Linked DNA regions of Kordia antarctica. Each later gene encodes a partner of the first gene's protein in a complex. Links are inferred from orthologs where the notes say so. Each region holds a gene or a part of one and is shown in the gene's direction. Other genes may lie near its edges. The genes, in order: trxA and trxB.

Region 1 (15,843 bases):
AGTAACCATTGAAATCTCACAAAACAAAAACGAATTGTTATAATTTTAAATAAAAATCTTTTGTCAATAAAATGTATGCTTCTGTGTATTGATGTCTTGTGGTTTCTATAACTAATTCTTCTGTGGTAGTCTTTGTTTCTTCAAATGAAAATGTCAACAAACTACGTTTAAAATCGACTTTAGGATTTCCTTTTACATGACATATTTTTCTTGGAAATAATCCGTTGGCTTCCGCCAGATTTATAAAATGCTCGCATTCTTTATATGGAATAACAGTGCAAAATGTTCCAGATGGTTCCAATAATTTAGAAACGCCTTGTAGTAATGCTGAAAAAGGCAACGCGTCTGTAAAACGAGCCGTATCTCGTTGCATATTCTTAGTTTTAAAATCTTCTGTATAAAAAGGAGGATTCGACACAATCAAATCATATGTATCTTCAATTTCATCAACAAATTCATCCAAACCTGCATGATAACAAAACAGGCGATTGCTCCAAGGAGAATTTTCAAAATTATCAACTGCTTGTTCGTACGCATCATCGTCAATCTCAATAGCATCAATTACTTCCGCAGTAGAGCGTTGCGCTAGTTGCAAAGCAATCAAGCCTGTTCCTGCGCCAATATCTAAAATTGCAAACGGATTACTTTCAACAGAAGCCCAAGCGCCAAGTAAAACGCCGTCGGTACCAACTTTCATAGCAGTTTTATCTTGTTGAATAGTAAATTCTTTAAAGCGAAAAGGTTTGCTCATAAGTTACTGTAAATACAAATCTATCAAACCTTCTGGAGCTTCAATATAAATCGTTTTTGCTTTTCGGTCTACTTTTTTAATAATAGCGTCATTAATCGGAATCAAAATTTCAATCGTATCACGTAAAATCTCAAACAAAGGTTGTGAAGTAGAATCATTCACACCAGAAATTATTCCAACCTTTCCAAAAGAAGCATCTTCCACTGCAAAACCAATAACTTCGTGGTAATAAAACTTATTTCCTTCTAGCTTTGGTAGAAATTCTAATGGCAAGTACAATTCACTTTTCAGTAACTGATCCGCTTCTGCTTCAGTATTTACATCTTCAAACTTCAATCGCAACAAATCTGACTTGTGTAACGATGATTTCTCAATAAAAAACGGAATAAAATCGCGTCCGAGTTTAATAAAAACAGCATCCAAATCATCGTACAAATCGGGTTGATCTGTATCTAGTTTTGCTAGCAATTCGCCTTTAAAGCTATACTTCTTAACAATCTTTCCTAAAAAAAAACAATCTTCAATTCGCATATCTCATATCATAAAAAAAGCCTAGCAAATTTACGATTTACTAGGCTCAAAATTATATGTAAAAAACTATAATTTATTCTTCTTCACCAGCTGCAGGAGTTTCTCCAGCATCTTCAACTACATCCGCTACAACTTCTTCCACAACAGGAGTGTTTGCAACAATACGAGCATCATTAACAGCTTTTTCTGCTTCCAAAGCTTTCGCTTTCGCATCAGCTTCAGCTTGTGCTAATGAACCTACTTTACCTTCAACTTGTCCTTCTTTCTCAGCAATCCAAGTGTTAAATTTCTCATCAGCTTGTTCTTGTGTTAAAGCACCTTTACGGATACCACCAAGTAAGTGATTCTTGTACATTGCACCTTTATAAGAAAGGATTCCTCTTGCAGTATGAGTTGGTTGCGCACCATTCTGTAACCACTGTACAGCACCATCAACATTTAAGTCAATAGTTGCAGGATTTGTGTTTGGATTATAAGTACCTAATTTTTCTAAGTATTTACCATCTCTTTTTGCACGTCCGTCAGCGGCAACGATCCAGTAAAAAGGTTTTCCTTTTTTACCGTGTCTCTGTAATCTAATTTTAACAGGCATAAATAATTAATTTGTGAGGTTCTCGACCTCTGTTATTAATGAGTCGGCAAAGATACTAATATTTCTGAAAAACAAATACTTATATCCTTTTATTTGGGTATTCCCACATGAAAAAATGTGGTCGTGCCTTCGTTAGTCGCTTTTTTAGCGAAAAATTACCGTTCCTAACTTCCAAATTACAATTCAAAAATTCGCTAAAAAGAGCTCCAACATACCACTCTGTCACTAATACGGCTTTTGAATACTGTTAATAACTATCTGCTAAAAACACAAAAGAAATTCGTAATTTTATCCATTCAAATTTCTCCACACAAAAACTGCATATGTACTTAATATTTGATACCGAAACTACCGGATTACCAAAACGATGGGACGCACCTATTTCAGACACGGATAACTGGCCTAGATGTATTCAAATTGCTTGGCAATTGCACGATGAATTGGGAAATCTCGTTGAGCATCAAGATTATTTAGTGCAACCAGACGGTTTTAACATTCCGTATGATGCAGAAAAAATTCACGGAATATCTACGGAATTAGCAGCCGAACAAGGAATTTCGTTGCAAGAAATGTTAGCGAAGTTTAATGTTGCATTATCAAAAGCAAAATTCATCGTTGGACAAAATCTTAAGTTCGATCTCAACATTATGGGCGCAGAATTTCACCGAGAAAATGTTGCTAACAAATTGCAAGAGCTTCCCGTATTAGATACCTGTACGGAAGCGACAGCCAGCTTATGTCAATTACCAGGAGGAAGATTTGGGAAATTTAAACTTCCAACACTAACAGAATTACACAACTATCTTTTCGGAGTCGGATTTGGAGAAGCGCACAACGCAACTGCCGATGTAGAAGCAACAACACGTTGTTTTTTAGAATTAATTCGAAGAAAAGAATACAGCATTGAAAAACTAGATGTTACGCCAGATTACTTTGAGCGTTTCTCAGAAAACAATCCGCAGCCGATTAAATTAATTGGTTTAAAACACATCAATCTCAAAAAAGCATCTGAAAAAATTCGGCAGCGTTTGGCAAAAATTCAGCCAGACGACGGAATTTCTAAAGAAGAACTTGCGGAGAACATTCAAACCTTGCAAGATGCGCCATTTTCGCACTTGCACAATCATTCGCAATTCTCAGTATTACAATCAACTTCAAGCATTACCGACTTAGTAAAAGCGGCTTCCAAATACAATATGGAAGCGGTTTCCATTACAGATCATGCAAATATGATGGGCGCGTTTCACTTTGTGTCAGCAGTTAGCAATCATAATAGAGGAGTCAAGGAACGAATCGCGGAAGCGGAAGCAAAAGGAGAAACAAGTGACGAGAACATTCTAAAGCCAATACTAGGTTGTGAATTTTTTGTCTGCGAAGATCATTTAGACAAAACAAGAAAAGACAACGGATATCAAATTGTATTCTTAGCCAAAAACAAAAAAGGCTATCACAATTTGGCAAAAATGTCCTCAATTGCATATACACAAGGATTTTATTACGTTCCGAGAATCGACAAAAAAGTAATAGAACAATACAAAGAAGATTTAATTATTTTGACAGGAAATCTCTACGGGGAAGTTCCAAGCAAAGTTTTAAACATCGGAGAAGTGCAAGCGGAAGAAGCATTGCTCTGGTGGAAAGAAACCTTTCAAGATGATTTGTATGTGGAAATCATGCGGCACGATCAAGAAGATGAAAATCGTGTAAATGATGTGTTGTTGAGACTTGCCAAAAAGCACGAAATTCAATTAGTTGCGACGAATAATACGTATTACATCGCACAAGAAGATGCAAATGCACATGATATTTTATTATGTGTAAAAGATGGCGAAAAACAAGCAACACCAATTGGACGCGGACGCGGATATCGGTATGGAATGCCAAACCAGGAATACTATTTCAAGTCGCCAAACGAAATGAAAACCTTGTTTAAAGATTTGCCAGAAGCAATTCTTTCCATTCAAGAAATTACAGATAAAGTAGAACCATACGAACTTGCTCGTGATGTATTATTACCTGCGTTTGATATTCCAGAAGAATTTCTGTTTGAAGAAGATAAAGCTGACAAAGGAAAACGTGGAGAAAACAAATATTTACGACACTTAACATATGTAGGTGCCAAAAAAAGATACGGCGAAATTACGACAGCAATTGAAGAACGACTCGATTTTGAACTTGCTACGATTGAAAAAACAGGATATCCAGGGTATTTCTTAATTGTTGAAGATTTTATCCGCGAAGCCCGAAATATGGACGTTTCGGTAGGTCCAGGTCGTGGATCTGCGGCAGGTTCAGTAGTTGCCTATTGTTTATGGATTACGAATATTGATCCATTGCTGTACGATTTGCTTTTTGAGCGTTTCCTAAATCCTGATCGTGTGTCGATGCCCGATATTGATATTGACTTTGATGATGAAGGAAGAAGTCGCGTAATGGATTACGTAATTGATAAATACGGTAAAAACCAAGTTGCGCAAATTATTACCTACGGAACAATGGCGGCAAAATCGTCCATTCGTGATACTGCGCGTGTGTTAGATTTGCCTTTAAGTGATGCAGACAGAATAGCCAAATTGATTCCAAATGCAAAACTTGCTAAGATTTTCGGAAAATCGGATGCGGAACTCAAATCAAAATTCCGAACAGAAGAAATACTGCTAATTAACGAATTGGTGAATCTTTCGGAAGAAGATGGCTTAGAAGCGGAAACCATAAACATGGCACGTGTCTTAGAAGGTTCGGTTCGAAATACAGGAATTCATGCGTGTGGAGTTATCATTACGCCAGACGATATTACAAAATTCGTTCCGGTTGCTTTGGCGAAAGATTCCGAAATGTACTGTACACAATTTGATAACTCAGTTGTGGAAGATGCTGGTCTGTTAAAAATGGACTTCTTAGGATTGAAAACCTTAACCTTAATAAAAGATACCGTAAAGCTTGTCAAATACAAGCATGATATTGACATTGATATTGATGAAATTTCCTTGGATGATGAAAAAACTTATGAGTTGTTCCAAAAAGGAGAAACCGTAGGTGTATTTCAATATGAATCGCCCGGAATGCAAAAACATATGAAATCGCTCAAACCAACAACGTTTGCCGATCTCATTGCAATGAACGCATTGTATCGTCCTGGACCAATGGAATACATTCCGAGTTTCATTCGTAGAAAACATGGAGAAGAAGATATTGAATACGATTTAGATGCGTGTGAAGAATATTTAAAAGAAACTTACGGAATTACAGTCTATCAAGAGCAAGTGATGTTGCTGTCGCAGAAATTAGCAGATTTTACCAAAGGTGAAGCCGATGTTTTGCGTAAAGCAATGGGAAAAAAGCAGAAATCGGTGTTGGATAAGATGAAGCCGAAATTTATAAAACAAGCTTCAGAAAAAGGACATGCAGCTGATAAATTAGAGAAAATCTGGAAAGATTGGGAAGCATTTGCAGCGTACGCCTTTAACAAATCGCACTCTACATGTTATGCTTGGATTGCGTATCAAACGGCATACTTAAAAGCGCATTATCCTGCGGAATATATGGCGGCTGTACTTTCTAATAATATGAATGATATTAAAACGGTTACCTTCTTTATGGAAGAATGTAAACGTATGAAATTGGACGTTTTAGGACCAGATGTAAATGAATCGTTTTACAAATTTGCGGTAAATGATTCAGGTGCTGTTCGTTTCGGAATGGGCGCAATAAAAGGCGTTGGACATGGCGCAGTAAAAACAATTGTAAAAGAACGCGCAGAAGGAAAATATAAATCTGTATTTGATCTCGCGAAGCGAATAGATTTACGCGCAGCCAATAAAAAAGCATTTGAAAATTTAGCGCTCGCTGGCGGATTTGACTCGTTTGGAGATACGCACAGAGCCCAATATTTACACACAGAAAACGATAATATTACATTTTTAGAAAAAGCGGTAAAATATGGCGCAAAATTTCAAGAAAACGCAAACTCTGCACAAGTAAGTTTGTTTGGAGAAGCAAGTGATGTGCAAATAGCCGAACCGTTAGTTCCGCCATGTGAAGAATGGGGAACCATGGAGAAATTGGCGCGTGAAAAAGAAGTCGTAGGAATCTATATTTCTGGACATCCGCTAGATGATTTTAAAGCGGAAATGGATTATTTCTGTAATGGAACGCTTGGTCAATTTTCACAAATGGAGAATTACTTGAATCGTGAAATTGCGTTTGGTGGCGTTGTTACAGATGTGCAACACAGAGTTTCTAAAAACGGAAAAGGTTGGGCATTATTTACTGTGGAAGATTATACAGAATCGTACGAATTTAGAATTTTTGGAGAAGAATATTTAAAGTTTAGACATTTCTTTGTGCCAAACTCGTTTGTGTATATCAAAGCGTTTATTAAGGAAGGTTGGACTAATAGAGACACAGGAAAAAAAGGTGATCCGAGAATTCAATTCAACTCCATGCAACAACTCCAAGACGTCATGGAAACTACGGCGCGAAAGTTGACTATTCAATTAGATGTCAATAGATTAAAGGAGAAAAAACTCAATTTTATAAACGAAATTTTATCAACGCACAAAGGTGATAAATCATTGCATTTTACGTTGTACGAACGAAAAGAAAAGATAAAATTACAAGCACCAAGCAAAAATCAAAAAGTAAATATTACACAAGAATTATTGGATGCATTGACTGAGGAAAATGTACGATATAAGATTAATTAGATATATTTTAAATGCTAAATGCTAAATGCTAAATGCTAAATGCTAAATGTTGAATTTTAAATAATGAATTTCTAGTAACGTGAGTTCGATCTAACTTTGTTGCTATATAATTGATTTTCAAAAATTTATTAAAAATGTCAAATCGAGTATTATTGAAATCAAAATATATTTTGATTGGGTTCTCGACTGCGCTCGAACTGACAAACAGTTGATTTAATTGACTTTTCATTTATTACTAATGATTTCTTATGTCGAACTCACGTTAGTAGTGAAAAGCATGTAAAATTGTAAAAAAATAGCTTTTCAAGGAGCAAAATATCATTTTACTAACTTTGAAGCGTTTGATATGAAATTATTGTGAATCAATAAGATATCATAATAATGTCGTAAATTACACATTCACTCATTCAAAAAGGCGGTTTACTCAAAGTAGCTTTTCTATATAGATTTCGAGTGCTAGATTTGATAAAAATAAAACAGTTATACTTATGAAAACACAAGTAACATTTACACGAAAATTATGGATTGCTACAATTTTGATGGTTGTTGCATTCACGTTTAATCCAATGTATGGACAATCTGACACAAAAACTACAGCAGAAGCACAAAGTGGAAGAACTATTAAAGGAATTGTTAGTAATGAATCTGGACCTTTGGATGGCGTTAATATTACGTTGAAAGATTCAAACTCGGGAACTGTAACAAATGCCAAAGGAGAATTTACGTTTCCTAAACCTTTGAAAACAGGAGATGTTTTACTAATTAGTTATTTAGGGTACCAAACAGCCGCAGTAAAAATTAAAGCCAATACGAGCTTTATAAGAACCGCATTAACTGAAGAAATACTTGAGTTTATGGGAAGTTTAAATTCGAATAAGCGGTACAAATCTAAACGCACAAATTAGGAAGTATTCACAGCATAGTATTTTTTAATGAGCATTATAAAATATAGTTTTCTATTCATTTTTGTATTCCAAATTCATGCGCAAGCTTCTGATTTTCCAACGATTAGTTTTGAAAAGGCAGATAAAATTGCATTGGAATACAAAAATGAAAATCTTAGTAATTTACCTGAGTTATCGTATAAACTCACTTCAGATTTAACAACCGATGTTGAGCGTTTTAGAGCTATTTTCAAATGGGTTTGCAGTAGTGTTTCCAATGATTATAAGTTGTATTCAAGAAACATGCGAAAGCGGCAACGATATAAAAATGATAGCTTAAAACTTAGCGATTGGAATGAAAAGTTTCAAAAAATAGCATTTCGAAAACTCTTAAAAGATAGAAAAACCATTTGTACAGGGTATGCGTATCTTATTAAAGAATTGGCGAATTTGGCAAATATAGAGTGTGAAATTGTTCATGGTTTTGCCAGAACAAGTACGATGAATATTGAAAAACTCGATACACCAAATCATTCTTGGAATGCTGTTAAACTAAATGGAAATTGGTATTTGTGCGATCCAACTTGGGCAAGCGGAATTCCTAATCCAACTTCATATCTATTTGAATTTCAATTTAATGACGGTTTTTTTCTGTCTGATCCAAAAATATTTTCTATCAATCATTTTCCTGCTGAAGAAAAATGGTTTCTTTTAGAAGATGAAAAACCTTCATTTGAAATGTTTCTGGAAGCTCCAATTATTTACGGAAAAGCGTACACACATTTTAGCAATCATACCAAACCAAAAAAACTGGAAAATACGGTGCTGAAAAACGAGAATATTCTTTTTGAACTTCAACTTTTAAATCCTGTAAATAAAGAAGATATTATTCTTTTAATTGATACAAATTTTAGTAGTAAAAAAATACATCCTGAGAAAATTTCAATCAAAAATCAATCACTAAGTATAGCATATAAATTTGAAACGACAGGATATTATGATGTCCATTTATATGTGAAAGATGATTTAATTTCGACCTACACTTTTGAGGTTAAGAAATAAAATCAACTATTCGTCACCCTGAACTTGATTCAGGGTCTCACTCATTATTATATTCCGAATTCTTAGTCATGTGTGATTCTGAATCAAGTTCAGAATGACGTACTGTAAGCCTTTATGACACTTAACGGATATGAAATTCAACTGTTTTTCGAATCTAAATAGTTTCCTAAATCCTGTAAAGAATCATCCCAAAATTGTTCGTAAAACTGTAGCCAATTATTGACTTCTTTCAATGGATTTGTATTTACATTGCAAAATCGTTCGCGACCTTTACTTTCAATCGTAACTAAACCGGCTTCTTCAAGTGTTTTGATGTGTTTTGTAATTCCTTGTCGTGTAATTTCAAATTGATTCGAAATCTGCGAAATAGACAATGCGGAAGTTGCAATGACTAAAGCGTGAAAAATATCACGCCGAGTCGGATCTGCAATTGCCTTAAATAAACGTGTGATTTTATCTTGCATATATTATTTTTTTAAATAATCACGTAATTGTGTCATGCAATGATCCCAACCGCCACTGAAACTTTCAAACATAGCAATAGCCGTTTCGCCTTTATAATCAGCAATACCTGAGTGTTCTAAGTGTAATTTTGTTCCTTCTGCTACGGTTTCTAATCTCCAAGAAACCGTAGTTTCAACAGTTGTATTTTCTACTTGCCAGGTATAAATTAATGTATAAGGATCTGCATTTTTTATTTCTCCAGTAATGGTATCACAACCTTTATCTTCCGTAGGGAAAAAAGTATATTTAAATCCTTTCTCAGCTTTGAAGTTGGTTTTTATAAACCAAGTAGATATTTCTTCAGCATTTGTGATAGCATTCCATACAGCATCAATTGAATGTTGAAATATGGTTTCTTTTTGTATTACATCTTTCATAATGGGTTTTATTTTTAATTAATATGCAGCTAACTGGTTGCTAAATTACGAATTAATTTCAGATAAGCAACTTTTTGGTTGCATATATTTCACAAAGAAGTATATGGCAGTTTTTATAAAATGTACAAAAAAGAGTTTTATTCAGTATCTTTGTACATCTATATGAGTATAAAGTAAATGAATAAATAAAATCAATATAGATATAACCAAAACGAATACTTGCTGTGTAAGTTTTGGTAGAATATTTGACTAATATTGCATATATCACAAATAATAAATAAAATAAAAATTTAAAACATACATATTATGGCTTTAGAAATCACAGATGCTAACTTCGAAGAAATAGTAATGAATAGCGACAAACCTGTACTAGTTGACTTTTGGGCAGCTTGGTGCGGACCTTGTAAAATGTTAGGTCCTGTTGTGGAGCAAATTGCAAAAGAATATGAAGGAAAAGCTGTCGTAGGAAAGTTAGACGTTGATGCAAATCAGCAATATGCGGCTCAATTTGGAGTTCGTAACATTCCAACAGTATTAATGTTCCAAAACGGAGAATTAGTAGGACGTCAAGTAGGTGTTGCGCCAAAAAACGCATATACAGAAGCTATTGACAAGTTATTAGTATAAAAATATATTTTCGATTAGAAGATGAAAGGTTTGGTGTATTGCCAAACCTTTTTTATTTTAGTGAAACTCAACTTTGAGAAGTCCAATAGACGCACTGAAATTTGTAAGTTGAACTAATTTCGCTGGATTGCGAGATTTTAAGAATGATATTTTAAAGTTTTTTAGGTTTTAGCGTTTATTTTGAAACTTAATATTCCAAATCGATTCAGCAGTAAAGTGGAATCTCAGATTGCATACATTTTGTGTCAACACGTACATCATTAATCAAAGAAAACGCTTGTGAATTTACAACAAGAATTTAATAAAACGGCAGGATTTAAGAATCTCGAATTGCTTGCACAACAAGTAGTGGAAGGATTTATTTCGGGAATGCATAAGAGTCCATTTCATGGTTTTTCTGCGGAATTTGCTGAACATAAAATTTACAATCAAGGTGAAAGTACGAAGCATATTGATTGGAAATTGTTTGCCAAAACCGATAAACTTTACACAAAGAAATACGAAGAAGAAACCAATTTACGCTGTCATATTATTATAGACAATTCGTCTTCAATGCATTATCCAGAAGTGGAAGCGCCATCAATTGCCAACTTAAATAAAATTGGATTTTCGGTACTTGCAACAGCTTCGTTGATGAATATTCTAAAAAAACAACGTGATGCGATTGGTTTGAGTATTTATTCTGATAGTTATGATTTTTATGCGCCTGAAAAAGGAAGCGAACGTCATCATCAATTGTTATTGAATGCACTTGATAAAACGGTCACTACAAAGCGAATTAATAAAAAAACAGACACATATACATATCTACATCAAATTGCGGAGAAAATACACCGTAGAAGCCTTATTTTCCTTTTTACAGACATGTTTCAAGATGGAGTAGAAGATGAAAAGTTGTTTGAAGCATTACAGCATTTAAAATACAATAAACATGAAGTGGTTTTATTTCATGTGTTTGATTCTGAAAAAGAATTAAATTTTGAGTTTGACAATAAACCAAAACGATTCGTTGATGTAGAATCGGGAGAACATATCGATATTTATGCTGATACGGTTCAGGAAAATTATCAAAAAGCGGTTGAAACTTATTTTCAGCAATTAAAAATGAAATGTGCGCAATACAAAATAAAATATGTTACTGCAGACATTACAAAAGATTTTGAAAAAATATTAGTTACGTATTTGGTTGAAAGACAAAAGTTTGCATAGTTGGGTAAAAAAAAGTTCAATTTTTTATTCAAATATGTTTGCATAAATAGAATTGTAGTGTATATTTGCATCCGCAATCAAGCAACGGTTTGGTAGTTCAGCTGGTTAGAATACATGCCTGTCACGCATGGGGTCGCGGGTTCGAATCCCGTCCAGACCGCTACAATTGCAAAAAAAGCTTCTCTTTATTGAGAAGCTTTTTTTAGCAAAATGATTTAGTTGTGTTGTTTGAGGTAAATCCTTGATTTACCTTTGGTTTAGTAGTTAAACCAATGAAAAGCTTTCCTTTTTTCTGTATAGAAAATTGGGATGCTTTTTTATTTTACGGCAGTTTTTCTTCCAGATTTAAAAAATAACACCTTTATATTCCCAAAAGTCACTAATAAAAAAGCCTAAATAAATTAGTGCGACAATAAGCTTCAAGAAAGTAGAGAATAAGAAACCTATAAGTGACCCAAAAGCAGCTTTAAAAGCACTTGAAGCATCTTTATTTGCAAATGCAAGTTCTCCAACTAATGCGCCTAAAAACGGTCCAATTATAATTCCAAAAGGTCCTAAAAACAGCAATCCGAGTAGTAAACCAATTGTAGTTCCGTAAATTCCGTATTTGCTGCCACCAAAACGTTTGGTTCCGATTGCAGGAATAATATAATCCAACACAAAAACTATAATAGCAATTGCTAATGTGATTCCTAAAAACGTCCAATTGTTCGGAATAGCTTCCGTAAGATGCATGAATAACAATCCAAACCAACTTGTAATTGGCCCTGGAATTATAGGTAAAAAACTTCCGATGATTCCGAGTAGCATCAACAAAAAGCCGAGTATCGTAAAGAAAATATCCATACATTATTTTTTCAGTAAGACGCGTGCAATGAAAAAACGTTACAATTTTATAACTAATAAATTAGTTTAAACTAAAAATTTAGTTATATTTGTTTCGTTGAACTAAGGAATTAGTTGAAAAAACACAATGAAAATATATGAAGCAACTAACGAAAGCAGAAGAGGAAATTATGCAAATTCTGTGGCAACTGGAAAAAGCAAATGTAAAAACTATCATAGAAAACTTTGAAGGTTCCAAACCTGCGTATAATACGGTTTCTACGATTGTACGAATTTTAGAAAGCAAAGGATTTGTCGGATATGAAAAAGTTGGGAAAGGACATATATATTTTCCGCTGTTAGCGCAATCAGAATATAGCAATCAATCTATTTCGAAATTGGTGAACGGTTATTTTCAAGGATCTTTTAAAAGTATGGTTTCGTTTTTTATGGAAAAAAATGATATCAAAACTTCAGAATTAGAGGATATTCTCAAAGAAATTGAAAAAAATAACAAGAAATCATGATTCTATACCTAATTCAAGTCGTTGCGTTTCAGCTATTATTTTTACTTAGTTACGATCTGTTTCTCAAAAAAGAAACATTTTTCAACTGGAATAGAGTCTATTTAATTTGCTCTTCGTTGATTTCTTTTCTGTTGCCATTTATCAAAATTGAAAGTTTTCAAAAAGCCATTCCGCAAGAATATATCATTCTTTTGCCAGAAATTGTATTAACGCCACAAAAAGCAGTCGAAACCATTGCGCCATCTTGGAATTGGTATCTTATTATTGGAATTACAGTAAGTAGTTTGTTGTTTCTGTTTAAAATTTCTCAATTAATTCGATTAAAATTAAAAGGAATCATTATTCACAAAGGAAGTTACAAAATCATCAAAATTCCTAAAAGCACGTTGGCGTTTTCCATCTTTAATTATGTATTTATTGGTGAAGAAATTCAGGAAGAAAAACTAGCAGATATTCTTTCGCACGAGTTGGTTCATATTCGTGAAAAACATTCACTCGATTTACTATATTTTGAACTTTTACGCATCTTATGTTGGTTCAATCCGTTGGTATACATTTATCAAAAACGAATCTCAGAATTACATGAATATATTGCAGATGCAGCAATTGTTCAAGACAATAATAAATCCGATTATTATGAAAAATTGTTGACTGAAGTCTTTCAAACACAGCATTTTTCATTTACCAATCAATTCTTTAAACATTCATTAATCAAAAAACGAATCAGTATGTTAACAAAACAAAAATCTCGAGAAATTTTAAAATTAAAGTATTTAGTATTAATTCCTGTATTGGCTTTGTCTTTACTCTACACTTCGTGTGAAGATACAACGGTTGCAAACACGGACGATAAAGTAGAAGTTGTTGATGCCGAAGCAAAAAAAGAACTCATGAATGATTTGATGGAAGAACTAAATAAGCTCAATGAAAGTCATAAAGGAGTTCAAATTTTGTCTGAGGATCAATATGAAAAGCAAACCGCTATTTTAACGCGAATTGCAGAATTGTTAGGCGATGAAAATGGTGGAGAGAGAATAAAGTTTGGCGAAGGACGTTTATATGACGACTATGTTATTGCTCGTAAAAAAAGCATCGCAGAAGATGATAGTTATAGCGAATTAGAAAAAGAATCTATTGATTTTAACGTTCTTGATAAAGTACCTGTTTTTCCAGGGTGTGAAAGCAAAGGAACATTTGAAGAATTGAAAAAATGCTTCTCACAAGGAATTTCGAAGCACGTTGTCCAAAACTTCAATATGAAAGAAATGGAGCATTTAGAATTAGTTGGTCGTCAAAAAATATTTACTAAGTTTATTATTGATAAAAACGGATCTATCAAAGACATGATTATAAGAGCGCCACATCCTGAATTGAGTGCAGAAGTAGAACGTGTGTTAAATACATTACCAAAATTAATACCTGGAATGAAAGATGGAAAACCAGTAAGTGTAAAATATGTGTTGCCAATTGCTTTCGATTTGAAATAATTTTTAAAATATAGACATGAATAAAGTACTGTTATTATTCATCACACTAATATGTATAAGCAAAGTCGGAGCGCAATCTTCGGCTTTTGCTGTTGCAGATAGTTTATATCGTGTTGGAAACTATTCCAAAGCGATTGAAGCATATAAAAAACTTGAAAATAGCAGTTATGCAAACACGCAAATTGCAAAAGCATACAAAGCCTTAGGAAACTCTAAAAAAGCCATAGAAAATTACGAAAAGGTGTTAGATAGAGATTCTTTAAATATGTTGGTATTGTATGAGTATGGAAAGTTATTGTTTTCGGTGGGAAAGTTGAAAAAATCATTGACTATTTTTGAAAAGTTAAAATTGAAAGACACACTAAATCCAAATTTTCACTATCAAGTTGGATTGGCGAAAGAAGCGTTACAGCAAGAAGACTTTATACAATCGTATAAAACAGCTTTTCAATTGGATTCGCAACATCAAAAGAGTATTTATAAGCTTATTAGAAATAGTTTGCAATTTCAAAAATTTGAAAAAACAGCAACATATATTAAAGTTGGTTTAGATAATAATTCAGACGATTTAAAAATAATTGGATACAATGCACAATTATTCTACGCGCAAAAAAAATATAGAAAGGCTTTGATGTGGTTCGAAAAATTAATTGATCGAAAAAAAGCAACAAAATATGTATATGAAAAATCAGCATATTGTGCGTATCGTATTGGGAAAATTTTAAAGTCGATTGCCTATTATGAAGAAGCATTAAAACTTGAAGATGGAAATTATTTCTATCATTCGCAATTGGCAAAACTATATTATCAAGATGGAATCATTGAAAAAGCGGAACATCACGCTTCGCAAGCAATTATAGCCAAAATGACTGATCCTTCAGGCGATTATTATATTCTTGGTTTGGTACATTTTGATCGAAAAGAACACGGAAAAGCAATCAAACTTTTCAAAATGGCGTTGGAGGAAAATCCTGAGTATGAAGCAGCGCAATTTCAGCTAGCATTATGTACAGATAATTATTATTCAGATTTAAAAGAAAAATTAAAAATGTACGAACGTTTCAATGAAAAATTTCCAAAAGCAAAAATTGAAATGCGAACAATTATCAATACGCGAATTCGGGAACTCAAATCAGAAATTCACTTAAAAGGAGAATAATCGAACTAAAATTGCGGCAAAATGTCTAAAAGTTGTATTTTTCATCATATTTGTAGTAATGAAACGACTGTGGACATATTGTATAATACTTTTTCTATGTGTTTCTTGTGAATTTATAAATGGTTCTGTTGTAACAGAAGAAACTATTGTAGCGCAAGAAAAACAGAGTATTGATTTAGATACGGTTGATGAATTTCCCTCATTTGCAAGTTGCGATCATTTAGAAAAAGAAGCACAAAAAAACTGTTTTTTTAAAGCCTTAACGGATCAAATTTACGAACGTTTATCGCAAAACAATTTAATGGTTTCTAAAGCCATTCGCGATACGATTCAGGTAGAATTACATATAGATTCTTTGGGAAGTATTAAGATTTCTAACATTCGAAAAGCAGCATTTACAACCAAGCAACTACCAAGTTTAGACAGTTTAATTCGCGAAAGCATCAACAATTTACCAAAAGCTTCTCCTGCTAACAAACGCGGAATTCCCGTAGCGACAAAGTTTGTGTTGCCGATTATTTTGAATGTTGAATGATTTTCTCTGTTTCTCTGTTTTTTGTTGATTTGTTTTTCGTTGATTTGTTTTTCGTTGATTTGTCTGT
Region 2 (15,805 bases), 940 kb from region 1 along the record:
GTATAGTATTGCTGAAAAAATTTCTTTAAATAATATATTTAAACAAGATATTACGTATTCAAAATCTAATTATAAGATAGATTATTACAGAAAAAAATATGAAAACGAACCTTATAACGTCAACCAAATAAAGGTAATTTCTAAAAAAGGAGAACTAGAAGTCGTTTTTGGATTTAAGAATTTTGAGCAGTATTATAAAATGGCAGCTAAGCGGATTAGATATTCTCCAAGTTATGAATCGATTGAAGAAGGAAAAAAATAACGTACAATCTTATTATATTTGATAATTCTCAAAATAATTTTTAATATGAAATCAAAATTACTATTATTTATAGTTGCAATACTTACTTTTATTGCTTGCGGAAGTGACAAAAAGAAAACTGAAAAATCAACTGTAAATACTGAGGAAACAATAAAAGATTCAACTATTGACAACGTAACTTCAGAAGTGAAAGCTACTACTCCAGAAGATAAAATTGCAGTAATTAGAGAACGTTTTGCACACGTAGAAAATCAAATTAAATCATTAGAAAAAAAGACAATTACTGTTGAAGAAAGTGGAGGCGAATCCATACTTGAAGGTTATTTTAATGATCAAAAACCTGTAAAGATTATTCAAAATCAATATAGTGGACATTGGGCAGGTACAACTTCTTATTATTTTATGAATGGAACGTTATTTTTCGTGTTTCAACAAGAAACTAGCGAAGCTTCTTTACGTGGACCTTTTACGGATAAAGAAGTTCGAACTTGTATTTATGACGGAGAACTTATTAGCGTGTTGGAGAAAGAAAAAACGGTTGCTAAAATTGAAGAAATGAATCTGGAAAAAGTTCAAAATATTAATGTAACCGAGCAATGGAAATCAAAACCTGATGTTGTTTCAAATTATATAAAAGATGCGCAAAAAAATAGCCAGATGCTATTAGAAACGTACGAAATAGTTGGATTGAAAGATGGACGTTGGATAAATACAGAAGACACCAATTCGGGAATTGAAATTAAAAATGGCAGCTTTTTCATGTTTACCAAAGTCGCTGATAGAACTGTGAGCACTCCATATGATTATGAATTGGATGAAAAAGATGGAATTGAATATTTAACGTTGAAGAATACTAAAGGTCAAATGATAATTTACGGATTGTTAGAATATTCTGAAACCAGCTTGGTTTTGAGTTATTTGGATAAAGGAAGCACACTTACTTATACAAGAGAAAAGTAGTTATATGATTTAATTTTTCACAGTAGAATTTATACATGACAGAATTCATAGAACGTTATAAAAAGTTATCTGATAAAGAACTTTTAGCCATAATTGCTAACGCATCAAGTTATACGTCAATTGCATTAGAAGCTGCAAAACAAGAATTGATTGCTCGTGGAATTTCTCCAGATCATTTGGCGGAATTAGAGACGCAAAATATTATAGATACAAAGGAAAAAGAAGCATTGCTACAAAAACGCAAAGTGGAGCGAGAAAGATCGAAAACAGATTTTTTTACGTTGTTTATTACTGTAAACCCTTTTTTGAAACAGCTAGCATCTCATGAAAGACTCATTCGGATCATGAGCTGGATTTTCACAGTAATTTCCATATATGTTATTTTTGTTTTGGTGTATTTTATTAAAACTTATGGATACCTGTTTACTGTAAATCAGTATGAAATTGGGGAATATTTTGATTATCAATTTTCAAGATATGGTATAGGAACAAGCTACCTATTGTTATGTTTGGTATACATTATTTCAATTATTCCTGGAACAATTCTATTTTGGAAACGGAAAAGACTCGGTTGGGTTTTGACTACATTTTATATGGTTTCAGTTGCCGTTGGCTTATTTTTCTTATTGCTTTATTATACAACTAAACCTGGGTATCAATTTAATCGAATGGTTGATGAATTTATGATGTCAGACCTTCCAATGTGGTATAGTTTGTATATAGCATTCTTGGTGTTTTGTTTGTATGTATTATTTAAAGGAAAAGTGAAAAATGTTTTTAAGATAAAAAAAGGAGTTGGATTTTTAATAGTAATTTTAGCTATTATATTTCAAGTTTTACTTTGGTATCCTTTTATTACATTAATTAAGTAATGTAAACACAGTATCAACAGAAGCTAGCAGTTTTTTCATTTGCAATAGTTTTAAATACAATCTTATTTATACATTTGAAATACAATCAAATACAAAGAATTTTTATGGAAAATAATATGCAGCAGTTAACTCCAACTAAATTTATACAAACATTGACTATAATTTATAGCGCTTTATTGATTGGTTTGCTATTGTTTATTGGATTTGTGTTATTTCAATTTAGTGACGGAATGATACCAGAATTAGATACAAACGACACACTACTTTTCATATATCCTGTTATTGCAATTGCTGCTATTTATGGGAGTCAGGCGATCTTTAAAAAGTTGGTCGCTTCCGCAGAAAAGAAACCAGATTTAAAGTCAAAATTGGTAAGTTATCAAATAGCTTCCATTATAAAGTTTGGACTTATTGAAGGTTCAATATGTATAGGAATTGTACTTTCATTAATCACAGGAAACACAGCTTATATTGCAATTGCAGGCGTTTTGATTGTTTATTTTTTAATGCAAAGACCAACACGAACCAAAATTGAGAGCGATTTAAACTTACACGGAGAACTTCGAAATCAATTTCAAAGATATGATGAAGTTATTGATTGATTTAAAAATAGTTAGAAAAAACACATACCGAATATGACAACAACCGATTTTTTATTAAGACTGTGCGCTGCGTTATTAGCAGGTGTTTTTATAGGTTTTGAACGCCAATGGCAACGCAAATCTGCCGGACTTAAAACCAATACAATGGTAGCCACAGGAGCTGCAATATTTACAATGCTTTCCGTTCAGTTGAACGATCATTCTGGTGATGCCGACGTTACAAGAATCATTGCACAAATAGTAACTGGTGTTGGGTTTTTGGGCGCAGGTATTATTTTTAAAGAAGGAACAAATGTCCACGGTTTAACTACAGCCGCAACTATTTGGTGCAGTGCAGCAATTGGTTGTGTTGCTGGAGTAGGCTTTTTTATAGAAACAGCAATATGTACCGCTTTAGTACTCATCATTAATATTGTATTACAACCTTTAGATAATTGGCTCAAAAAACGAAAATAGTAATTATAAGACTTTAGAAGCAATCAGCAGCTAGAAAACAACTACGTACAATCCCTTGATTTTAAAACGCGTATTTGTGCTACTTTTAAATGCGCGTTTTAAATCGTATGTTTGGTAAAACTGTATAAAACCATATTAGTATGCCAACCTCAAACCCAACACCAACTCCGACACCAAATCCAGTAGCAGCGGATGAAGCTTCAAAACCTGCGGCGGCAGCCCCAAAAGGTATTCACAAAGGAGTTTCCGACCACCTTATGATAGAAATAAAGGAAGAGTTAGAAAATATGCTTTCGTTTGCTATGCGAAACGGAAAAATTATTAATACAGAATTGAATCCTTTGATTGAAAGTAATAATCTAGATGATTTAATCAATGCACATAATATATTGGCTAAAAATGTCGCGCCAGCAACTCCAAAATCAATTAAATTTCTTAAAAAGTTAAATGCCACAGATAGTCGCGGAAGAATTGTACTTAGTAAATTACCTGTCATTCGAAACTTGATTATACTCGCACTATTATTCCTAGCACTTTTTATTGGTACTTCATTATCGAGTCAAGTAGATCAAGCATCACTTGCCAAAGGTGTATTAGCAAATTCTGGAACAGATTTATTACTCAATTTAGTATTTATATGTGCAACTTCAGGTATGGGAGTTATCTTTTATTTATTGAAAAGTGTAAGTGAAGCAATTCAACATGGAACTTTAATGCCTGAGCAATCTATTTATTATGTAGGTTTGATTGTTTTGGGAATTATGTCTGGATTAATTTTATCAGAAATTGTATCTACGTATAACAATGGAGAGGAATTAACCGTTTTTAATAGTTCGGTGTTAGCACTCGTAGGAGGATTTTCTTCAGATGCAATATTTAGTATACTACAAGGAATCATCAATAAAATTAAAGCGCTGTTTACATCAGGCAACGACTAAATTCTTAAATAAAAATATATGAAATTAATCATAAAAAGTATCCTCATTATGTTTGTTGCCGTAAGTATTACTGCTTGCGCTTCTATTCCTGCATCTACGGTAACGTTGTCACAAGAAGTTATATCTGAAGCTGACTCGATGCATAAATTAAACATTGCTTTGGTAAATCAATTATTTGATGAACGAAAAGAAAAAGTGAACGATTTTATTAATAATCAATACATTCCATCGTTTGTTAAAAACTTTGAAGCAAAGATTCCTGCTGGTGTAGATATTAAAACAGAATTGCCAAATATTTTAAAAAGTGTAATGCCAGTTATTAGCAGAAAACGCGATTCGCTTCAAGGTTTAGTGGATGCGCAACGTACGCAAGTCATTACTTCATTAAACGAAAGTTATACAAATTATCAACGTGCAAGTAGTACGTTACAAAACTTAATTAGTTCGGCTGTAAAGTTAAAACAATCAGAAACCAATACGTTGGCACAAATACAAAGTTTAGCTGGTACAAATATCAACGTTGGAAAAATAGAAAGTCATTTGGACAGTTTACTGGTCAAAACAGGAAGTGGATTTGATAAGTTATTAAATGTAAAATCAGCAATAATCGGAAACAACTAAAATAGAAAACGTATGAGTGATAATATAGATTGGGGTAACCTCGCAAACCAAGCCGCAGATGAAACTGATGCTGAATTTAGTACAACTATTACAAGTCTAACAAATATAAGTATTACGGAGATTAACGAATTTATTAAGCAAAGTGAAATTAGCAATGCCAACGCTGTCAAAGTATTACAGGAAATTAATAATGCAGCCGCTTCAAACACAGCCAAAGCAGACGCAATTGCCAATATTGACAATGGAGTTAGTTTCTTAATCAGTTTGGCAACTAAAGTTGTATAAAATCAGTATTATCCGATAAAAGATATAAACCTAAAACCTAAATATAGTAGAAAAGCAATAGCATATTTTATATGTTGTTGCTTTTTTTTTGGAGATATTGAACAGTTCGAAAATATTTGTTCATAAATTTTATGTAAGGAACTCATATAAAAACCTACTTTTGTTAAATATCATTTAATAGTTTAGAAAAAAGAATATGTCAGATACAAATACAACATTAGATTGTTTAATTATTGGAAGTGGACCTGCTGGATATACAGCAGCTATTTATGCAGCAAGAGCAGATATGCATCCTGTAATGTACACAGGAATGGAGCCAGGAGGACAATTGACCACAACAACTGAAGTTGATAACTTTCCAGGATATCCGCAAGGAACCGATGGAACTGCAATGATGGAAGATTTAAAAAATCAAGCCACTCGTTTTGGAACCGACGTACGTTTTGGATATGCAACGCGTGTAGATTTTGCAAAAGAAGCAGGCGGAATTCATAAAGTATATATTGATGATGGAAACGGAGAAAAAGAATTCTTAGCAAAATCTGTCATCATTTCTACTGGAGCTTCTGCAAAATACTTAGGATTAGAAAGTGAAGAACGTTTAAAAGGTGGAGGCGTTTCTGCATGTGCTACGTGCGACGGATTTTTCTATAAAGGACAAGATGTTGTTGTTGTTGGTGGTGGAGATACTGCGGCAGAAGAAGCTACATTTTTAGCAAAACTTTGTAGAAAAGTAACGGTTTTGGTTCGTAAAGACGAAATGAAAGCGAGTAAAGCAATGCAACATCGTGTAAATAATACTAAAAACTTAGAAGTACTTTATCACACAGAATTAGATGAGGTTTTAGGAAAAATGGTTGTGGAAGGTGTTCGTGTTGTAAACAATCAAACAAAAGAAAAACGTGAAATTGCTGTTACAGGAGTTTTCATTGCAATTGGTCACAAACCAAATACAGATATGTTTAAAGGAATTTTGGACATGGATGATACAGGATACTTAATTACAGGTGCAAAATCGACCAAAACAAATTTACCAGGTGTTTTTGCGGCAGGCGATGTACAAGATAAAGAATACAGACAAGCCGTTACAGCTGCAGGAACAGGTTGTATGGCAGCATTGGATGCCGAACGTTATTTATCAGCTGTTGAAGCGTAAGTAGAAAAATTTAGTATTTTTTGAAAAAAGAGAAAAGATCGTTACTTCGACTCCGCTCTGCACAAGTCGCTTTTAGAATCAAGATTTAACATAAAAAAAACGCGCTAAAATTTAATTTAGCGCGTTTTTTTGTATTTTCTCATAAACTCATTTTCAAATTGCAAAATCACTCCTTATGAACTCCGCCGGAAACCGACTTATTCTTAGAAACTGATTCAGGATTTCCGTAATAATGAACATCGCCACCGCTAGAACCTTTGGCTACTAATTTTTCAGAAACAGTTACGGTTACATCAGCGCCACTACTTGCCGAAGCATTGCAATCTTTTGCGTTTAAATCTCTTGCTTGAATATCACTTCCGCTACTTGCGTCTGCGACTAAAGAATCTGCGGTTCCTGTAATCTTAATACCAGCACCACTAGAGGCAGAACACGTTACATGTACAGCTTCTACTTCAATCCTAATATCTGCGCCGCTAGAGCTTTTTACTTCAATATTCTCAACAATAAATAATTCTGTCGAATATACATCTGCGCCGCTTGAAGCTACTACTTTTTCAAGTATTGGTAAGCTTACATAAATCTTCTTAGACTCGCAACGCCCAATATTTTTTTCTGTATGAATCGACAAAACTCCATTTCTAATATCAGTAGAAATAAGTGAAATAATATTTTCATCGGCTTCTACTTCAATAGCAGCAATTTCTGACTGTGTAATATACACGTCAAGTCCTTGGGAAGCTCTAATCTCTGTAAAAGTTTCGTCAGCATCTCTTTCTTCTGTGACAACATTTCCGTTTCCAGTAATTCCAGAATCAAAATTAAAATTACAAGAAGTGATAAGTAAGCTAAGTATAGCTATGGTAATAAATCGTGCTAAAGTGATCATAATGGTTAGTGTTTTTAAAATGTTATTGATTGATGATTATTAATTTTTAATAGTAAAAAAATAGCGATACTAATTACGATTCCTGTTGGAAGTCCAACAAATATGCCCGCGTATATCCATTCGTTTGGTAAACTATGTAATGGATAATAATATGCTGCAATTTTACCAACAAACAACCCAACTACTAAAACTGTGATGAGCAGTTTTAATAGTGTATATATGGATTGCGAATTGTTCATTTTTTGATTGATTTTGGTTAAATTTAATTTTGATTGATGTATTTCCTATTAATTATTATCTGTGTTTGTTGGAACGCTATCACGTTTTACATTCACATTTTGATCTTTACTTTTAATATTGATATCTACTTTATCTGAATTGATGGTAATTGAACTTTTCTTTTTACTCTTTAATTGATTGATATTTGGCGTATCACAATCCAAACACTTCAAATCGTCGTCAATAACTTGATAATGATTTTCTTCTTCTTTTTTTCCTAAAATATCTCCTGAACGAGGCGAATTTCTATGGTAAGAACGTGTATTTTTTTCAGCAAAAATGATAGCACCTTCTGGTAAATACAATATAATTTCTATTTCTTGTTGGTTGTATTTATCTTTCGGATCAAATAGAAAATAACCATCAAGCTTCAACGTATTATTTTCAAAAACGTAGTTATAATTAATTGCTTGAGCACGTTCTCTTGCTTTTGCATACGAAACTCCGCCAGCATTTCTGTTAATTCGTATGCGAGCATTGTCGCTATCAGTTGGTTTTACAATAAGTCTTACAGATTTTGAAAACAAAACAATATCTCCATTATCCTTATATTCTACCTGATAATCATGATGATATCTGTATGATGAGCGATCATATTCTTCATTTTTCATCATTTTCACGGTAATCGTGTCATTTGCACTAATCGGCAACTCTGTTTTAGAGGATACAGAAGCTTCAATATCATGATGTAAAGCTGCGTTAGAAGCAATAAACCCGATTCCAATACAGGATCCTATCCAAAGGATGAATAATGCAACCTTTGCCGTCGTTCCAATTGATTTTGAATTTTTTACTAAAATTCTAATTCCTAAAATAAACAATACAATCGCAGGAATTCCTAGTGCAAACAGCATTAACAATCCTAAAACCCACCTTGGTGTGTGATTGATAATTCCTAAATCTCTATAATAAATTGATTCATCTCCTAAGATAATATCCATATTATAAAAACTCACACCAAGTGCCGACATGATTACACTAATTAAAATAGATGCCGCTATGATTATAAAAATGATACCAAAAAACTTTGCTAAAATTTTCAATAATACCATGATGAAATCACCTAATGAATCAAAGAAGGAAGATGCACTATTTTTAGCTTTCTGACCAACCTGATCGAAATCTACATCACTTAATCTTTCCTGAACATCATCCAATCCTTCCTTGATTTTTTTCTCAATATTGGTAATGTTCGCGGGCTTTCCCGCCATCGCTAGTTTTTCACTAGTTGTCGTAGCTTTTGGTATCACAACCCAAAGAATAATATATACCAATACTGGTGATCCTGCGCCAACGAATAAAACAAATAGCACTAAAAGTCGAATCCAAAGCGCATCAATTCCGAAGTATTGCGCAAAACCGGCACACACACCACCAATGAACTTATTGTCGTAATCTCTGTATAATTTCCGATACGTTCCATTTTCACGACGATTATAATTGGTCTTAGGTTCGTCTTCAAAAATTTCGTCGTCTACCAAGTAATCTTCTGGTTGTCCCATAATGCCGATTACTTCTTCAACTTCTTTCATGCTAATCACTTGTCGCTCACTTTTCATGCGTTCCGAAAGCAATTCGGCAACTCTAGCTTCAATATCAGCGATAATTTCATCTCGTCCTTGCGAGTCTGTAAAGGAGCGTTTGATAGCGTTTAAATAACGCTGTAAACTGTTATAGGCTTCTTCATCAATATGAAAAAACATATTTGCTAAATTAATATTGATTGTCTTATTCATTAGTGGTCTTTTTTTGGCGTGTTACGAGTGATACGGCATTTTGTAAATTGTCCCAAGTGGTATTCAGTTCTTTAAGAAATAATCTTCCTGTTTCTGTAAGTCCATAATATTTTCTTGGCGGACCAGAAGTCGATTCTTCCCAACGATAACTCAATAAACCTGCGTTTTTCAGTCTTGTCAGTAGCGGATAAATTGTTCCTTCTACGACAAGCATTTTTGCGTCTTTCAATGTGCTAAGTATTTCTGCTACATATGCATCCTGATCTCTCAAAATGGATAAAATACAATACTCTAACACACCTTTGCGCATCTGTGCTTTTGTGTTTTCTATCTTCATGTTTTCATGTGTCTTTTAATGATACTGTTCGTTTTTTGATTGATGATTTCATTGATTGATGATGATTGATTGATGATGATGATTGATTGATTGATTGATTGATTGATTGATTGATTGATTGATTGATTGATTGTTTGTTTGTTTGTTTGTTTGTTTGTTTGTTTGTTTGTTTTACACTGAGTTGAGTCGAAGTGTTGATTGATGCTATTTTTATTTGATGAATCTAATAGTTAATGGATACCGATACTTTTCGCCTTCATTTGCTTTCATTGCTGCCAGAATGGTGTACGTAATATTTACGGCAAAAAATAATAAATGTCCAATTCCAATAACAATTCCTGCAATAGTTAACTGATGCATATTAAATCCATCATTCAAGTCGATGCTAAAACTATTAAATCCTAAAATATTCCATGTGTTTGTCGTATGTATTTGAAATAAAATAAAAAATGGAATTGCAAACATAGCTGCAACAACTTTATAACAAAACAGACTCAACTGAAAGTTTAAGGCTTCTTTTCCATGATGATCTATATATTCAGATTCCTTCTTATACATCGCCCATAAAATTAGTGGAAGTATAAAATTTCCGAACGGAAAAAAGTACTTACTAAAAGTAGTTGCATGCAAAACTGTAGCGACGTTTTTTTGATGTTTTGTGATTGCAGTGTCCATAACCTATTATTTTCTTATGCAAATATATGGTTAAAAAAAGGTATTATGCAAAACATAGTACTAAAATTTAACATTTTTTAACATTTCAGTGTAAATTTAAAAACAATAAAATGACATTTAATATATTGATTATCATAAGTTTATAGCTAAATTATGATTTTATAAAATATTTTTTCAGAAACAAAGTAAAGTTCAACTTTTTGTTAAAATCATTCATTTTTTTGTATTTTGCAATCTCGAATTTAAAGAATATTACAAAAAATGGCTAAAAAATTGACTCCATCTAAAATAAATACCTTCTTACTTTTTAAACTTCCATCGGCTTTTTTTTCAGGTGTTCGATTGAAAGAAATCACGCAAGAAATTGCAACCGTAACCGTGAAACATCGTTGGATTAATCAAAATCCATTCAAATCATTATACTGGGCAACACAAGGAATGGCTTCTGAGTTGGCAACTGGTGTTTTGGTAATTCAAGAAATTGAAGGTTCTGGCGAAAAAATTTCTATGTTGGTGCGTTCACAAAAAGGAACATTTACAAAAAAAGCAACTGGAAGAATTCGGTTTATCTGTAAAGATGGATTAAAAGTAAAAAATGCTATTGAAAAAGCCATCGCAACTGGCGAAGGACAAAGTATTACACTATATGCAGAAGGATTTGATGAAGCTGGCGAAAGTGTTTCTAATTTTGAATATGAATGGGGAATTAAACTGAAAAAGAAAAAATAAGTGTAACAAAACTGTCCTTTTAACTTCTAATAAAACGCAATCAACACTTCGATTTAACTCGGTGTAAAAAAACAAAAACAATGACAGCACACGAAATTGATTACCAAATTTACGGCGCAGAAATGCAATATGTGGAAATAGAACTAGATCCGCAAGAAGCCGTTGTGGCAGAAGCAGGAAGTTTTATGATGATGAACGACGGCATTAGTATGAACACCATATTTGGCGACGGATCTAACCAAGATAAAGGAATTCTTGGAAAACTATTCTCAGCGGGAAAACGAGTATTAACTGGCGAAAGTCTGTTCATGACATCTTTTTTAAATACGAGCGCTTTTGGCGTAAAAAAAATAAGTTTTGCAGCGCCATATCCTGGAAAAATTGTTCCAATTGACTTAACAAATTACAGAGGAAAATTCATCTGTCAAAAAGATGCATTTCTATGTGCAGCAAAAGGTGTAACTATAGGAATTGAATTCTCCAAAAAATTGGGTCGTGGATTATTTGGCGGCGAAGGCTTCATTATGCAAAAACTAGAAGGCGACGGAATGGCGTTTGTAAACGCTGGCGGAACGTTGGCACGAAAAGAATTAGCTCCTGGCGAAATTTTACGAGTAGATACAGGCTGTATTGTCGGTTTTACACAAGATGTCGATTACGATATTGAATTTGTTGGCGGCATTAAAAATACACTTTTTGGAGGCGAAGGAATGTTCTTTGCAACCTTAAAAGGACCAGGAATTGTCTACGTGCAATCATTGCCGTTTAGTCGTTTGGCAGGAAGAGTTATCGCAGCATTACCAAATGGCGGAAACAGCAAAGGAGAAGGAAGTATTTTAGGAAGTATTGGCGATTTATTGGATGGCGATAATCGTTTTTAACAGTTCAATCGGACTCCATAAAAAGTACAATCATTCTTCTTACATTTGTTAAAGTTTTGCTCAAAAAGTACAAAAATGGTTTTTTTTTACTACTTTTAAATAACTAAAAAAATAAGCCTATACACAATATTACTCTTAAAATTTTTAACCTAAAACCCTCGTTAAACATGTCAAGAGCAATGTTTGATTACACAAAGACTATACTCAAAAAAGTAAGCTTTGATCCATCATTATTTTGTAGAGAATTACAAAAAGCTTTACAAAGACTGTTACCTCACGAAATTGAAGAATTGAAAATTTGGATCAATTCGTTAGTAGTAGCAAATCCACAATTAGACCAATGTTTGATCTATTTAAAACCATAAATAAAAGCCGCGATAAGCGGCTTTTCTAGTTTTATACCAAATTATTATTTCTGTACAGGACTAATAATTTCTACATTATGAAAAGCAATCGCGCCTCGTACAATACTCATAATTACAGTTCGTAAAGCTTCAATTATTTGCATTTTTAATTCACTTTTGTGAAAAAGTAAACTTACTTCGCGCGCTGGTCTTGGTTCTGCAAAATGACGTAAATATTTGCGTTCACTTTCTCTAATATCAAGTGTATGCAAATAGGGAAGTAGCGTCATTCCTAAATCTTCGTTAGATAATTTTATCAAGGTTTCAAAGCTTCCACTTTCCAATTGAAAATGATCGTGATCTATTGCTCGCGGTACTTTACATAAGTTAATTACACCATCGCGAAAGCAATGTCCATCTTCTAATAATAAAATATCATCAATATCTAAATCTGCCGTTACAAGTTCTTTTTTGTCGTACAAACGGTGATTTTCGGTGGTATAACCTACAAAAGGTTCGTAATATAATATACGTTCTTTAATTTGATCGTTTCCTAAAGGCGTCGCAGCAATGGCAGCATCTAAATGTCCTTCATTGAGCTTTTTAATAATAACTTCTGTCGTTAATTCTTCTATTTTTAAATTTACTTTTGGATACTTTTTAATAAAAGTTTTTAAAAACATTGGCAATAACGTTGGCATAATTGTCGGAATGATTCCAAGTCTAAATTCGCCACCAATAAATCCTTTTTGTTGATCTACAATATCTTGCATTCTTCCGGATTCGTTCACAATACTTCGCGCTTGCTCCACGATTTTCTTTCCAATTTCAGTGAGCTGAATTGGTTTTTTGCTTCTATCAAAAATCTGAATTTCTAGTTCGTCTTCTAACTTTTGTATTTGCATACTCAACGTCGGTTGTGTTACAAATGATTTTTGTGCTGCGTATGTAAAATTTTGGTGTTCGGCAACTGCCAAAACATATTGTAGTTGTGTAATTGTCATGCGTCATCAATTTAAGTGATAAAAATATAAAAACTATCGATAAAACTTATACTAAATCGCGTTAAATATTAAATAAATTTGTTCAAACAAAAAAATATAAAGAAAATGGCATTAAATATATTAGGATTAGACGTCCAAAAGACAAAGGAATTAGTAACAGATTTAAACGTATTATTAGCTAATTTTCAAGTGTATTATCAAAACTTACGTGGAATTCACTGGAACATTAAAGGAAAAGGTTTCTTTGAGTTGCATGCAAAATTTGAAGAGTTATATAATGATTCACAAATTAAAGTAGACGAAATCGCAGAACGTGTATTAACACTTGGCGGCGAGCCTTTACACACATTTGAAGACTATATTGCGAATGCGAAAGTTCCTGTTGGAAAACATGTTTCGCAAGATGTAAAAGCAGTTGAATTGATTGTTACGTCAATTTCAGAATTGATACAATTGGAAAGAGCATTATTAGACAAATCTGATGAAGCGAGCGACGAAGGAACAAATTCAATGATGAGTGATTTTATCGCAGAACAGGAAAAAACGATTTGGATGATGAATGCTTGGTTGGGGAAATAAGTTATCTCGCTTCGCTCGGTTTAGTTTATGAGTTTATTGGTTTATAAGTTTATGAACTTGGAATTCTCTAAGAATCCATGTCTCAATACTCACTACTAAAATCTCAATACTAATGAGTTTAAAAGTTAATTTCGACTCCGCTCAATGTAAATAAAAGCGACACCTTTTGGTGTCGCTTTTATTATGCTATTTTCAGAGTCTTACCGTGCGGAGTCTGAGGCACTCGAAGACTCAGTACTTATTTACAGTATAATTTTCATTGTTACATCAGCATCACTAACTGAAAACTTAGAAGGTTCAAATTGTGGCGGTCCATAGCTTAACGGATTGTTTGAAGTTCCATAATCTTCTTTCGGCATTCCGCTAGTTTCAAAATCCATAAGCCCATTATTATTTTCGTCATGCAAGCATTTAATAGCGTATTCTCCTTTAGGAACATTTGTAAATGTAACTTTTACTTTATTGCCTTCAATCGTGCTTTCTGCTGCTTGAAAAGGGATTTCTTTTGAAAAACCATCTTTTGTGTACAATCCAAATATGACTTTTCCTGTATTATTTTTTATGTTGTCAACGGTAACTGTAATGGTCATACTTTCGTTAGAAGTTGTGTCTGAAGTTTGTGCTGTTGCGAATATACCTGTGATGAATAAGGCGATAAGAAGTAAATTTTTCATAATGTGATTGTTAGTTGATTATTGTTAGATTTTTATTTTGTTAGTGTTTGATGATTCAAAAGTCTGTATAAAATCAAGAAGCACATAAAAAAAGGAACTAGACTGTGGAATTTGGATGATGAGTTGTAGAAAGTTGGGTAATTGCGTTTGTGTTCATTAGATAAATTGGTTGAAATTACTTCGTTTCACGACTTAAAAATGTGGTTTCGTTTTGACGTTTTGGGAAGATAGTTTGAATTTTTATTGCGGATTACGGGAAACCGCAAAGATACGTTTAATCTTTATTTTACTTTTATGCGAAATAATAGGGATTTGAAATGAGGCTTTTTTTGTGCTTATGTTGTGAAGTATCTTAGATCAAAATTTTGATTTAAAATAAACTTTTATTTAAGCTTTGTTAATTACTAAAAAAAATGATTTTAATATAGTGTTGGGAATAAACCGAAAAACCAACTGAATTTTGAAGTAGGTAATGATTATAATATTAAAAAAATGAAATTTAAAATTTTACTTCTAGCTTTAGTAATTAGCACTGTATCAATCGCTCAAGAAATATCAGCACCTGAACCCGATTTCGAAGGTGAAATTGTATTTGTTACTTCTGAAAATAAACATCAAGAACTTGAAATGGTTACAACATCTGTAAAAAGAGGGCAATCTGTTGGCAGAATAATTTCGGGTATTGGAAAAGTGAAAGCTCGAGTAATAGCCAAAGGTAAAACGTCTACAACAAAAATTAAGAAGAGTGAAAACTTATACTTCATTTATAATCATGGTTCTAATAATATTCTTCCTACGAAAATTATTCAACTTTTAGAATTCAAAACAAGAAAAAAGTATAGGGAATATTTAATAGCTAGTTCTAGTAATGTTTCAGGTCAAACTGATACGGGAGTACTTGATCTGATTAAGTTTAGGGGAAAAAAATATGGGAAAGGCTCATATCTAATAAAAGTATCAAATTTGGAACCTGGAGAATATGCATTCTTTGTAGGTTCAGAAGAAACTCAAGATGGTTTTTTCTTTACCGTGACTGACTAAGAATATCTTCAATAGTGTGTGTAATTATTGTTATTACATGTCTGCTTAGGGAAATCTCATCTCCTTAAGTTCATTAGTAATCTAGATTTTATATTTTGCTTGTGTTCACTAAAATCAGTCGATTAACCAATGAAACTAATCTTATGTAATAACGTTAACCACAATTAAAACAACCATTATGAAAATAAAACTACCAATTATTATAATTATTTTATTAAGCTTTTTAAAAGTTAATTCTCAACAAGAAGTTAAAGGCGATTACAGAATATATCTTAAAAAAGATGGGACTTCATCAAATAGTAATGTTCCAATAATTTTAGAAGAAGAACGTGGAGTTAAAGAAGAAATCCTATATACATATGATAAAAAAAATGCTACTAAAAAATCAAAACTCTATGTCAAAATTGATAATGCGTTCTCTTTTAAGAAAATCAATTCTGAATTCGATGATAGTTCTGTAACTGTTGAACTTGAGCAAAAAGATA

What was found.
Region 2: the proteins of trxA (region 1) and trxB are in contact, whole or in part, in a crystal structure (PDB 1F6M), measured with the Escherichia coli proteins. The link is inferred for Kordia antarctica from one-to-one orthologs.

What each region holds. Positions count from the first base shown.
Region 1 is NZ_CP019288.1:4,234,608-4,250,450, forward strand. What follows is about bases 8,446-11,373. They hold trxA (thioredoxin), read left to right. Parts: upstream 8,446-9,713; coding sequence 9,714-10,034; downstream 10,035-11,373. Other genes in these bases: IMCC3317_RS17660 (transglutaminase domain-containing protein), read left to right, coding at 8,446-8,526; IMCC3317_RS17665 (ArsR/SmtB family transcription factor), read right to left, coding at 8,664-8,990; IMCC3317_RS17670 (SRPBCC family protein), read right to left, coding at 8,994-9,407; IMCC3317_RS17680 (DUF58 domain-containing protein), read left to right, coding at 10,314-11,243. In the rest of the region: IMCC3317_RS17635 (tRNA1(Val) (adenine(37)-N6)-methyltransferase), read right to left, coding at 38-751; ribosome maturation factor RimM, read right to left, coding at 755-1,282; IMCC3317_RS17645 (30S ribosomal protein S16), read right to left, coding at 1,356-1,874; dnaE (DNA polymerase III subunit alpha), read left to right, coding at 2,198-6,580; IMCC3317_RS17655 (carboxypeptidase-like regulatory domain-containing protein), read left to right, coding at 7,069-7,485; more of IMCC3317_RS17660, read left to right, coding at 7,513-8,445; IMCC3317_RS17690 (DUF456 domain-containing protein), read right to left, coding at 11,589-12,089; IMCC3317_RS17695 (BlaI/MecI/CopY family transcriptional regulator), read left to right, coding at 12,227-12,595; IMCC3317_RS17700 (M56 family metallopeptidase), read left to right, coding at 12,592-14,082; IMCC3317_RS17705 (tetratricopeptide repeat protein), read left to right, coding at 14,099-15,241; IMCC3317_RS17710 (hypothetical protein), read left to right, coding at 15,300-15,776. UniProt on the Escherichia coli protein: Participates in various redox reactions through the reversible oxidation of its active center dithiol to a disulfide and catalyzes dithiol-disulfide exchange reactions.
Region 2 is NZ_CP019288.1:5,174,774-5,190,578, forward strand. What follows is about bases 4,283-7,172. They hold trxB (thioredoxin-disulfide reductase), read left to right. Parts: upstream 4,283-5,192; coding sequence 5,193-6,152; downstream 6,153-7,172. Other genes in these bases: IMCC3317_RS21705 (hypothetical protein), read left to right, coding at 4,283-4,711; IMCC3317_RS21710 (hypothetical protein), read left to right, coding at 4,724-4,996; IMCC3317_RS21720 (head GIN domain-containing protein), read right to left, coding at 6,319-7,041; IMCC3317_RS21725 (hypothetical protein), read right to left, coding at 7,056-7,172. Also shown: IMCC3317_RS21675 (hypothetical protein), read left to right, coding at 1-262; IMCC3317_RS21680 (hypothetical protein), read left to right, coding at 308-1,222; IMCC3317_RS21685 (hypothetical protein), read left to right, coding at 1,258-2,094; IMCC3317_RS21690 (hypothetical protein), read left to right, coding at 2,199-2,696; IMCC3317_RS21695 (MgtC/SapB family protein), read left to right, coding at 2,730-3,152; IMCC3317_RS21700 (hypothetical protein), read left to right, coding at 3,293-4,090; more of IMCC3317_RS21705, read left to right, coding at 4,109-4,282; more of IMCC3317_RS21725, read right to left, coding at 7,173-7,280; IMCC3317_RS21730 (PspC domain-containing protein), read right to left, coding at 7,329-9,056; IMCC3317_RS21735 (PadR family transcriptional regulator), read right to left, coding at 9,049-9,393; IMCC3317_RS21740 (DUF4870 domain-containing protein), read right to left, coding at 9,604-10,068; IMCC3317_RS21745 (DUF4442 domain-containing protein), read left to right, coding at 10,330-10,797; IMCC3317_RS21750 (TIGR00266 family protein), read left to right, coding at 10,878-11,678; IMCC3317_RS21755 (hypothetical protein), read left to right, coding at 11,846-12,043; IMCC3317_RS21760 (hydrogen peroxide-inducible genes activator), read right to left, coding at 12,088-13,026; IMCC3317_RS21765 (Dps family protein), read left to right, coding at 13,132-13,605; and 3 more genes.